One region of the Acidovorax sp. GW835-FHT14G06 genome, then DNA from elsewhere that is predicted to be linked to it. Evidence: predicted binding sites of a transcription regulator. Region 1 holds the regulator's gene; the other holds the start of a gene.

Region 1 (4,983 bases):
CGCAGGGGCAGACATTTCGGGCACGCTCCAGGCCGCAGGCACCAGCTCCTGCAGTTCAGGATCGCTCTTTTTGGGGACGTACCGCACCTCAGTCAGCCCGAGCTCACGCAAAGTGGCGATCTGCTCAGACGATGCCACCCGGAAACTGCTGGTCGGGAACGGATGGTGCATCCAGCCCACATCGAGCTGAATGTACATGCCGACACGCAATTGGCTGATGTCGATGAGGATGGATGAGTTCACGTCAGGCGCACGATACATGGCGACATCAATGCCACCAATAGTTACGCAGATTATCACCAGTTCCAGTGACGTGGCGAAGAACCGGCAGGCCGCGCGGCGATCCGGCAACACTTGACTGAAAGCGGGCCTTGCTGGACCACCCCTGTACCCTCGGCAGAAGCATCTTCCAGCTTCCACCCACCGTGCGGTTGGGGTGATGTGGACGAGTCAGCGCCGCGCGCTCAGCGGCACCAGAGCGACGGCTTGTAAATGAGATCCATCCACAATGCCCAGGCGGCAACCCCGCACAGCATGGCACCTGCGGCCCGCGTGCCCCACTGCCCCCTCGCTAGATTCAGGCGGTTGCGAAGGCTGCTCCAAGCCCAAGGGCCGCCCACCAGCCACACCCCGCTGCCCAGGGCAAACAGAGCCATGGTGAGGGCGCCCTCCAGCGCTCCGCCACTGAGCGCCGCAACCAACAAGGCCGAGTAGAGCAGTCCACAAGGCATCAGGGCCCACAAGACTCCAGCCACCATCACTCCGCCCGGAGCCCCGACCAGCGGGCGAACACGCGCCCACACGGAGCGGCCAGCCTGCTCCACCCAGGCAGGCTGGCGCGACTGCACCATCATCATGAGCCCCCAGGCCATCACCGCCACATGCATGAGTGTCCAGGCGGGGCGCAGCGCCGTGGTCTGCTGGGTGAGCCATGCCAGACTGTCCATGGCCAAGGCTGCCATTGCACCGACGCCGGCATACCCCACAAGGCGTCCCGCATGAAAGGCCATGGTCCGCTGCAGCGTACCGCCACGCGGCGCCCAACGCACCACCTGCTCTGCACCCCCGTCCGACTGTGGCATGCCGCCCTGCCCCACCAATGCCCCGCAGGGCGCGGAGCACATAGCCAGGCAGTGGGACCCACCGGCGAGCCCCATGAGCAAAGCAGTCCAGCCAACCGTTGCAAGCATAGGTGTCAGATGATGCGCGAAAACCGGGCGCGGTTGCGGTCAGCCTGCAGATAACGGTCAAAAACCATGGCGATACCGCGCACGAAGAACCACCCGGTGGCGGTCACTTCAATGCCCTCAGGCCCCACCCGTACCAACCCCTGCTCCTGCATACCCTCCAGCTGCGCCAACTCTGCTGCGAAGTACTGACGGAAATCGATCAACCACGCCTGCTCCATCGGCTCGAACAGCAGCTCGCCCTGGCACATCAGGGCCATGATGGCCGCGCGGCGCACCAGGTCGTCGCGGGTCAGGGCCAGCCCGCGGACCACAGGCAGCCGCCCTTGGTCCAGGAAGTCGTAGTACTCGTCCAGCGTCTTGGAGTTCTGGCTGTAAGTCGCCCCTACCCGGCCGATGGCCGATACGCCCAGTCCAATCAGGTCGCAGTCTGGCTGCGTGCTGTAGCCCTGGAAGTTGCGGTGCAAGCGTCCCTGGCGCTTGGCCACAGCCAGTGCGTCGGTAGGCAGAGCAAAGTGGTCCATGCCCACATAGACATACCCAGCGTCCATGAACGCATCGAGTGAGCGCGAGAGCATGGACAGCTTGCTCGCGCCTGTGGGCAATTCGGCGGAGATGATGCGACGCTGTGGTTTGAAACGCTCCGGCAAGTGTGCATAGGCATACAACGCAATGCGGTCAGGCCGCAGCTGCGCCACCTGCGCCAGCGTGCGGTCAAAAGACTCTGGCGTCTGGCGCGGCAGGCCGTAGATCAGGTCCACGTTCACCGAATCAAAGCCCAGCGAGCGGGCGGACTCCACCAGCGCAAAAACCTGCTCTGCAGGCTGAATGCGGTGCACAGCCTTTTGCACTTCGGCATCAAAGTCCTGCACGCCAAAACTCAGGCGGTTAAAACCCAATTCAGCCAGGAGCGCCAGACGCTCGGAGTTGACCGTGCGCGGATCCACTTCGATCGAGTATTCGCCCCCGGGCGCCAGCGTGAAGCTGCGCTTGAGCATGGCCATCAGCTCCCGCAAGCCCGCATCTGAGAGGAAGGTGGGCGTGCCACCGCCCAGGTGCAATTGACTCACCACCTGTCCTACGCCACAGTGCGCGGTGTGCAGGTCGATCTCGCGGCTCAGGTAGCGCAAGTAGACCTCGGCGCGGTCATGGTGTTTGGTGATGATCTTGTTGCAGGCGCAGTAGTAGCACAGGGATTCGCAAAACGGGATGTGCACGTACAGGGACAGCGGCATGGCCTTGGCCAGCGTGCCCGAACGGCGCTGTTGCAGCGCCAGCACATAATCTTCCTGACCGAAGGCCTCCACAAATCGGTCAGCCGTTGGATAGGACGTATAACGGGGCCCTGGCACGTCAAAGCGGCGCAGAAGATCTGGCGAAACAGCAGTCATGGGGAAATTTCCTTGCGTACACCTTGACTGTGCCGTAGGCTCCGGGACATGTCCTTGACCTGCATCAAGTGAACCAACAAGCGATACGGCGACAATTTGATGAAGGTCAGCCGCTCGCCCGCGCCCTGTATTCAGGTTCGTGTACGGCAAGCACGATATGCTCGACCAACAACCCAAGTCCATGTGCCTATGAACCCGCTCACCATCAAAGTCGCCTGCTCCAACTGCAACCTCCGCGAGCTGTGCATGCCCGTGGGCTTGAACGAAGAGCAGCTCCAGCGCATTGACGAGGTGGTTGCCGTCCGTCGCAAAGTCAAACGCGGAGGCACGCTGTTTCGCAATGGCGAGTCCTTCACGTCCCTGTATGCCATCCGCACCGGGTTCTTCAAGACCTGCGTGGCCACGGAAGACGGTCGCGACCAGGTCACGGGCTTTCAGATGGCGGGCGAGATCATCGGGCTCGACGGCATCGTCAATGACCACCATACCTGTGATGCGGTGGCACTTGAAGACGCCGAAGTGTGTGTCATGCCCTTCGACCGCATTGAAGAGCTGTCACGCGAAGTCACAGCCCTGCAGCACCACGTGCACAAAATCATGAGTCGCGAGATCGTGCGCGAGCACGGCGTGATGTTGCTGCTGGGCAGCATGCGTGCCGAGGAACGCCTGGCCGCCTTTTTGCTGAACCTGGTGCAGCGCCTGCATGCACGGGGCTTCTCGCAGTCGGAACTGGTGTTGCGCATGACGCGCGAAGAAATCGGCAGCTACCTCGGCCTCAAACTCGAAACGGTCAGCCGGACCTTCTCCAAGTTTGTGGAAGAAGGGATCGTGGAAGTCAAACAGCGCCATGTGCGCATTCTCGACACCGATGCCCTGCGACGCATTGTGAACAGCCAGCAGACCTGCCACTGACGACACTGACACTGAGCCACTTCCACGCAGAGGGTCGGTTCCGCACAAAGTACAACCATCTCTTGCGAAACGGCATGCATTGCATGCCCAGACAAGCAGGCGAAAAGGGCTCAGGGGCAGGACGATGTCTTGCGGCAATCGTCGGGGCGCTCCCCATCGGGCACCGGGCACCGGTTGACCTCGAACGGAGACATGGACAGCAGTGTCGTCAATGCGCTCGTGGCCATGGTGATGGCCCAAAACACAAAAAATGCGAGGGTGTACACCCCTTGCCGTGACAGCGCCAGGGGCTGGCCGAACCAGTGCAGGTCCTGGGGGTACACCATGGCAAAAACCAGCATCTCCAGCACGCCCGCCATCAAGAAGGCGGGCCATGCAATCCACATCAGGCGTTGCGTCCACATATCGGTTCTGTCTCCTGGTGCTGCCTGGGGTCGCTGGGGGCAGCGACCGGCGGGTTGTCAGCGTGGTTGGTCTTGCACGGGGGTGGCCGCATGGTTGCGGGCCTTGAGTGCCGGTGCCAGGCTTTTCTCCGGCGCCACCAAGGTCTTGTTGATCTCAATGCCCTGTCGGTAGTAATCCTCGGCCACCACCGGGTCAGGCCGAGAAATCGCCAGCCACAGCGTCACAAAGCCAGCCACGATCACGATGGCAGGCCCGGCAATCACCAGCCACACATGGCCGAACTTCCACCAGGGCACGGGAACTGCCGGTGTCGCGATGGCAGGGTTTGAAGACATGGTGCTCTACTCCTCAACAATATCGGTCAAAGTGCGGCCCTGAAAGGCCCCACCGGGATGCCGCTCAACGCGGCACAAGAAACACGGATTTTTCCGTCACATGGGCAGCTGCCCCTACGGCCTGCACGTCAAACTGAACCGCATGCGAGCCCGACGTGGCGGAACCGTACGGAATCTGCAAACGCACGGCCACCCAGCGCGACTCTGCTGCGCCAATGTCCACTTCGGCCTCGGAGGCCACCTCCAGCCCCTCCAGTCCACGCGCACTGATGCGGTAGCGCTGTTCGCCCTCCGTGGCATTCATGATCTGCAGCCGATAAATATTCTCCAGTTTGCCCCCCGCCACAATGCGCGAGAGCGCGGCCCGGTCACGCACGACATCCACCTTCAGCGGCGTGCGCACCACCAGGCTGGCCAGCATGGCAACGCACAGTGCTACCAGCACGGCGGTGTAGATCAGCACACGGGGACGCAACACGCGACGCAGCATCTGGGACTGCGTCCAGCGCTTGGCCACGCCGTTCTGGGTGGAATAGCGGATCAGACCACGCGGGTACTGCATCTTGTCCATCACCGTATTGCAGGCGTCCACACACAACCCGCAACCAATGCATTCATATTGCAAACCCTTGCGGATATCGATGCCCACAGGACAGACCTGCACACACAGCGAACAGTCAATGCAGTCGCCCAGCCCCTGGGCCTTGTAGTCAATGTTCTTCTTGCGCGGGCCGCGCTGCTCGCCACGCTCAG
Region 2 (4,983 bases), 300 kb from region 1:
CTGCGCCGCTTCACACAGGCGCAGAGCGGTATCGACACCAGCGCTCCTCCTGTCACAACGAAAGAAACGATTGGGCGTTTGAACTGGCGGCAAATTTTTAATTATCAAGATATGAAGAATGCGCCATGAATAGATCTAAAAAATATTCCGTAGGGTTCACGCTGATCGAGCTCATGATTGTTGTGGCAATTATTGGCATCTTGGCTGCTGTTGCTTATCCCGCTTACACTGACTCGGTTCTTAAGGGGCGTAGAGCGCAAGGCAGGACCGCCGTGGCTCAGTTGCTGCAGCAACAGGAGCGCTATATTACTCAGCAGAATTGCTACCTTGGTTTCACCACGAACACGTCGACAGGTGTCGCGACCGCCTCCTCCCCTGGTTCAGCGTGTGGCGGGGTCACGGCGGCGTCTGTGCCTTTCAAGACTTTTTCGGGAGACACTTTAGCCAATTCTCACTACATATTGAGTGCAGACGCTTGTCCAGCTGGCGCAGGCACCCTTTCAATTGGAGATTGCGTCAGAGTTGTGGCAACGCCCGTCAAGGCTGATCCTAAAGTTGGTGCTTTGCAGATGACCACTACCGGTACGAAGTCCTGCACGGGTACATCCGCATCAACAGACCCTAAACTTTGTTGGCCATGATGATGAAAATTCGTAGTTCTGGCTTTACGCTCATTGAACTGATTGTCACTATAGCTATTGCGGCTGTATTGGCTAGCCTTGCTGTGCCTAGCTTCATTCAATACCAGCGCAACTCAGAGCTTACTTCGCTGACTAACTCGCTTTTGGCTGCAGTGAATGCCGCGAAGGGTGAGGCAATGAAAACTGGCAAAAATGCTTTTGTTGTTCCTAAGGGGACGGGCTGGAATAGCGGTTGGTTAGTATATGTGGATATGAATCGTGATAATTCCTACACAGAAGGAACCGACGTTGCAGTTCAGGCCCAGAATGCCCCGAAGAGCTATTTTGATATCTCTGGCAATAGCATTGCTTCAGGCTCAAGTCCTTATATTAAGTTCGATAATTCTGGGTATTCAATAGACAACAGCGCATCGCCAGTAGCATTAAGTTTAACCATCGCCCGGACAGATACACCAAGTTCAAGTGCTTTAGAGGAAACCCGGCGTGTTGTGGTAGCTCGTACCGGCCGAGTAAGGACATGCAAGCCCAGCACAGATACAAGCTGCACAAGTTCTGCGACTCAGTGATTTAATTTGATTTCGTTGCGACTGGGTAGATTCAGCTGGTTATGTCATAAATGTATTCGGTTTGTTTGACGAAGTAGCACTGTAGTCGATTATTGGTAGCATTGGGTTGCTACAGTCTAAGGGTTCTCTTACTGATTCTCTGAGCGGTCTGATGGCACAGCGCTGAAACCAAGGTGATATCCAAATGAAGCAGTCAGCCTATGCTTGGGCGACACTGCTGAGCCTACGTCTGAGGACAAGTTCACCGACATTATTGAATCGGTGTTCCTGTACTGAAACGATCTGGCAAATAACGTTCAATGCCCTGTAGAGCGGGTGCTGAGGCCGGCCGCCGTTTGCGGTGGGCATTTTTCTGTGTACTTTATTCATGCCGTAGTTGCGCACGCCCAGTGCCTCGGCGCTGGAAGAAGCACTGCGCGACGTGCCAGCTTTTCGGGAGTTTGCCGGTATGATTCAATAGGATGATTAGATCGCCAGCAAGTCGAGAATGCTGCGCTAGGGCAAGTGTCTGAAGTGCCTCAAGCTGCCCAATCAGAACTCGAACACTTCAAATGTTCTGCTGCAGGCCAGGGAAGTGCAACTACAAGCGGGCGCGATGTCGGATGTCATGCCCATTGCAGTTCCCAGCTCGACCAATATCCAAATCAGCGTGCGAGATTGAGATGTCTTGATGCGGGAAGATCCGTCAGTGATACCTCGGTATCAAGGCGCATATTGCTGGGGATTCGGAACCGACGCGCATAGTGCGATGCACCGCTGGAAGAGTGCGCGACTTGGTGGAGGCAAATACACCGTTCCACGGGCAGGGGGCTGGTGTCTGTGAGGATGAGAATTGCTAAAGGCTGGGCACCCGACCCAATACAAACCAGCACTTACCATTGCAAGTACCCGTGGGTCGCGGTAAGTGCCAGGCGCTGGACAGGGCACGCAATGGGGATGCTTTGCTGGAGTAGTACGAGAAGACCTAAGCCATATCCGAGCTTAGTTTGAGCATCCCTTTAGATTGCCCAAGCAAGAGTTCGAGCACCTGAATCTGCGCCACAGGAGGTTCAAGAAGAACACAGTGCAGATCGTGACGCTGTTCCATCTAGGCAATCCCTGGATGGCGCGGCATCAGCAAATGGCCTGTCTGAGGTCGGTGCGCGTGAAAGGGGCGCGAAGCCCGACATAGCGGCAATGTCCCCTGCGCTGCGCACGATTGGATGCTGGGCGCGCGCTTCGGTCGCCAATACTGAGGCAGTATTAGTTCGTGCAGCGCTACGGAGTGATCACAACCAATCTGTGAAGAGAGTCGTTTGTGTGATCTCTGTCGGCAGTGATTCGCAGCCAATCGCTGACTTAGGTCAATCGCCTGTCACGGCACTGTCTTGAAATCAGGCACTCCCTGCCTCAAGTTCAGTGCAATTCGGAGGATATAGACCATGCGTCTCGACAAATTCACCACCAAGTTCCAGGAAGCCCTGAGCGATGCACAGAGCATTGCCTTGGGCAACGACCACGCCTACATCGAGCCCGTGCACATGCTGGTGGCCATGCTCAAGCAGGACGATGGCCCTAAGGCGCTGCTGCAGCGTGCAGGTGCCAATGTGCCGGGGCTTTTGGCGGCGGCCGAGGCGGCCGTCAAGCGCCTGCCCCAGGTGCAGGGCAACGACCAAGTCCAAGGTGGCCCCGAGCTGGGCCGCGTGCTGCAGGCCACTGAGAAAGAGGCCATCAAGCGCGGCGACCAGTTCATTGCCAGCGAGCTGTTCTTGCTGGCCGTGATCGATAGCAAGGGCGAGGCCGCCAAGATCGCCAAGGACAACGGCCTCACCCGCAAGAGCCTGGAGGCCGCCATTGAAGCCGTGCGCGGCGGCCAGAAGATGGACAGCGCCGAGGCCGAAGGCCAGCGCGGTGCCCTGGCCAAATACTGCATGGACCTGACCGAGCGCGCCCGGCTGGGCAAGCTTGACCCCGTGATCGGTCGCGACGATGAAATCCGCCGCGCCATCCAGGTGCTGCAGCGCCGCACCAAGAACAACCCCGTGCTCATTGGCGAACCCGGTGTGGGCAAGACTGCCATCGTCGAGGGCCTGGCCCAGCGCATCGTGGCCGGTGAGGTGCCCGAAAGCCTCAAGGGCAAGCGTGTGCTCAGCCTCGACATGGCGGCGTTACTGGCGGGCGCCAAGTTCCGGGGCGAGTTTGAAGAGCGCCTGAAAAGCGTGCTGAATGAGCTGGCCAAGGACGAAGGCCAGACCATTGTCTTCATCGACGAGCTGCACACCATGGTGGGCGCAGGCAAGGGCGAGGGTGCGATGGACGCGGGCAACATGCTCAAGCCCGCTTTGGCGCGCGGCGAGCTGCACTGCGTGGGCGCGACGACGCTCGACGAATACCGCAAGTACATTGAGAAGGATGCGGCGCTGGAGCGGCGCTTTCAGAAGATTCTGGTGGGCGAGCCCACTGTGGAGGCCACCATCGCCATCCTGCGTGGCCTGCAAGAAAAATACGAAGTGCACCATGGCGTGGACATCACCGACCCCGCCATCGTGGCCGCGGCCGAGCTGAGCCACCGCTACATCACCGATCGCTTTCTGCCCGACAAGGCGATTGACCTGATTGACGAGGCGGCGTCCAAGATCAAGATCGAAATGGACTCCAAGCCCGAGGTGATGGACAAGCTCGACCGCCGCCTGATCCAGCTGCAGATTGAGCGCGAAGCGGTGCGCCGCGAGAAGGACGAGTCTTCGGTCAAACGCTTCGGTTTGATCGAAGAAGAGATCACCAAGCTGCAAAAGGAAATCGCCGACTACGACGAGATCTGGCAGTCCGAGAAAGCCCAGGCGCAGGGCAGCGCGCATGTGCGCGAAGCCATCGACAAGCTCAAGTTCCAGATCGAAGAGTTCACCCGCAAGGGCGACTTCAACAAGGTGGCCGAGCTGCAATACGGCAAGCTGCCTGAGCTGGAAAAGCAACTCAAAGAGGCGCAGGCGCAAGAGGCCGGCAAAGACGGCGCTCCCGCCACACGCCGCCTGTTGCGCACGCAGGTGGGCGCCGAAGAAATCGCCGAGGTGGTGAGCCGCGCCACGGGCATCCCTGTGGCCAAGATGATGCAGGGCGAAAGGGACAAGCTCTTGCAGATGGAGACCAAGCTGCACGAGCGCGTGGTGGGCCAGCAAGAGGCGATTGCTGCGGTGGCCAACGCCATCCGCCGCTCGCGCTCGGGCCTGTCCGATCCCAACCGCCCCACGGGCTCGTTCCTGTTTTTGGGCCCCACGGGCGTGGGCAAGACCGAGTTGTGCAAGGCGCTGGCAGGCTTTTTGTTCGACAGCGAAGACCATCTGATCCGCATCGACATGAGCGAGTTCATGGAGAAGCACTCCGTGGCCCGCTTGATCGGCGCGCCGCCCGGCTATGTGGGCTATGAAGAGGGCGGCTACCTCACCGAAGCCGTGCGCCGCAAGCCCTACAGCGTGCTGCTGCTCGATGAGGTGGAAAAGGCCCACCCCGATGTGTTCAACGTCCTGCTGCAGGTGCTGGACGATGGTCGCCTAACGGATGGCCAGGGCCGCACCGTGGACTTCAAGAACACCGTGATCGTGATGACCAGCAACATCGGCTCGCATCTGATCCAGGCCATGGTGGGACAGGACTCGGACGACATCAAGGAAGCGGTGTGGGGTGAGCTCAAAAACCACTTCCGTCCCGAATTTCTGAATCGCATTGATGAGACCGTGGTGTTCCACGCGCTCGACGCGCAGCACATCGCATCGATCGCCAAGATCCAGCTGCAATTGCTG

What was found. The regulator FNR, encoded in region 1, switches genes on or off when oxygen is low (the NO sensors DNR and NnrR bind a similar motif). The targets are predictions, from matches to a motif close to TTGATNNNNATCAA.
Region 2: the regulator FNR is predicted to act here: its motif matches at 2,541-2,554, upstream of clpB (ATP-dependent chaperone ClpB).

The regions. Positions count from the first base shown of each region.
Region 1 covers NZ_JBXAGA010000002.1:313,679-318,661, reverse strand. Annotated here, with positions in the region: gene AC1Q64_RS04030 (cyclic di-GMP phosphodiesterase) at 1-261, opposite strand, end outside; gene AC1Q64_RS04025 (sulfite exporter TauE/SafE family protein) at 465-1,190, opposite strand; gene hemN (oxygen-independent coproporphyrinogen III oxidase) at 1,196-2,578, opposite strand; gene fnr (fumarate/nitrate reduction transcriptional regulator Fnr) at 2,768-3,490, shown strand; gene AC1Q64_RS04010 (hypothetical protein) at 3,601-3,894, opposite strand; gene AC1Q64_RS04005 (FixH family protein) at 3,952-4,230, opposite strand; gene ccoG (cytochrome c oxidase accessory protein CcoG) at 4,295-4,983, opposite strand, start outside.
Region 2 covers NZ_JBXAGA010000002.1:13,576-18,558, forward strand. Annotated here, with positions in the region: gene AC1Q64_RS02500 (pilus assembly protein) at 1-129, shown strand, start outside; gene AC1Q64_RS02505 (type IV pilin protein) at 126-641, shown strand; gene AC1Q64_RS02510 (GspH/FimT family pseudopilin) at 638-1,207, shown strand; partial or broken gene AC1Q64_RS02515 (IS5/IS1182 family transposase) at 2,196-2,378, shown strand; gene clpB (ATP-dependent chaperone ClpB) at 2,629-4,983, shown strand, end outside.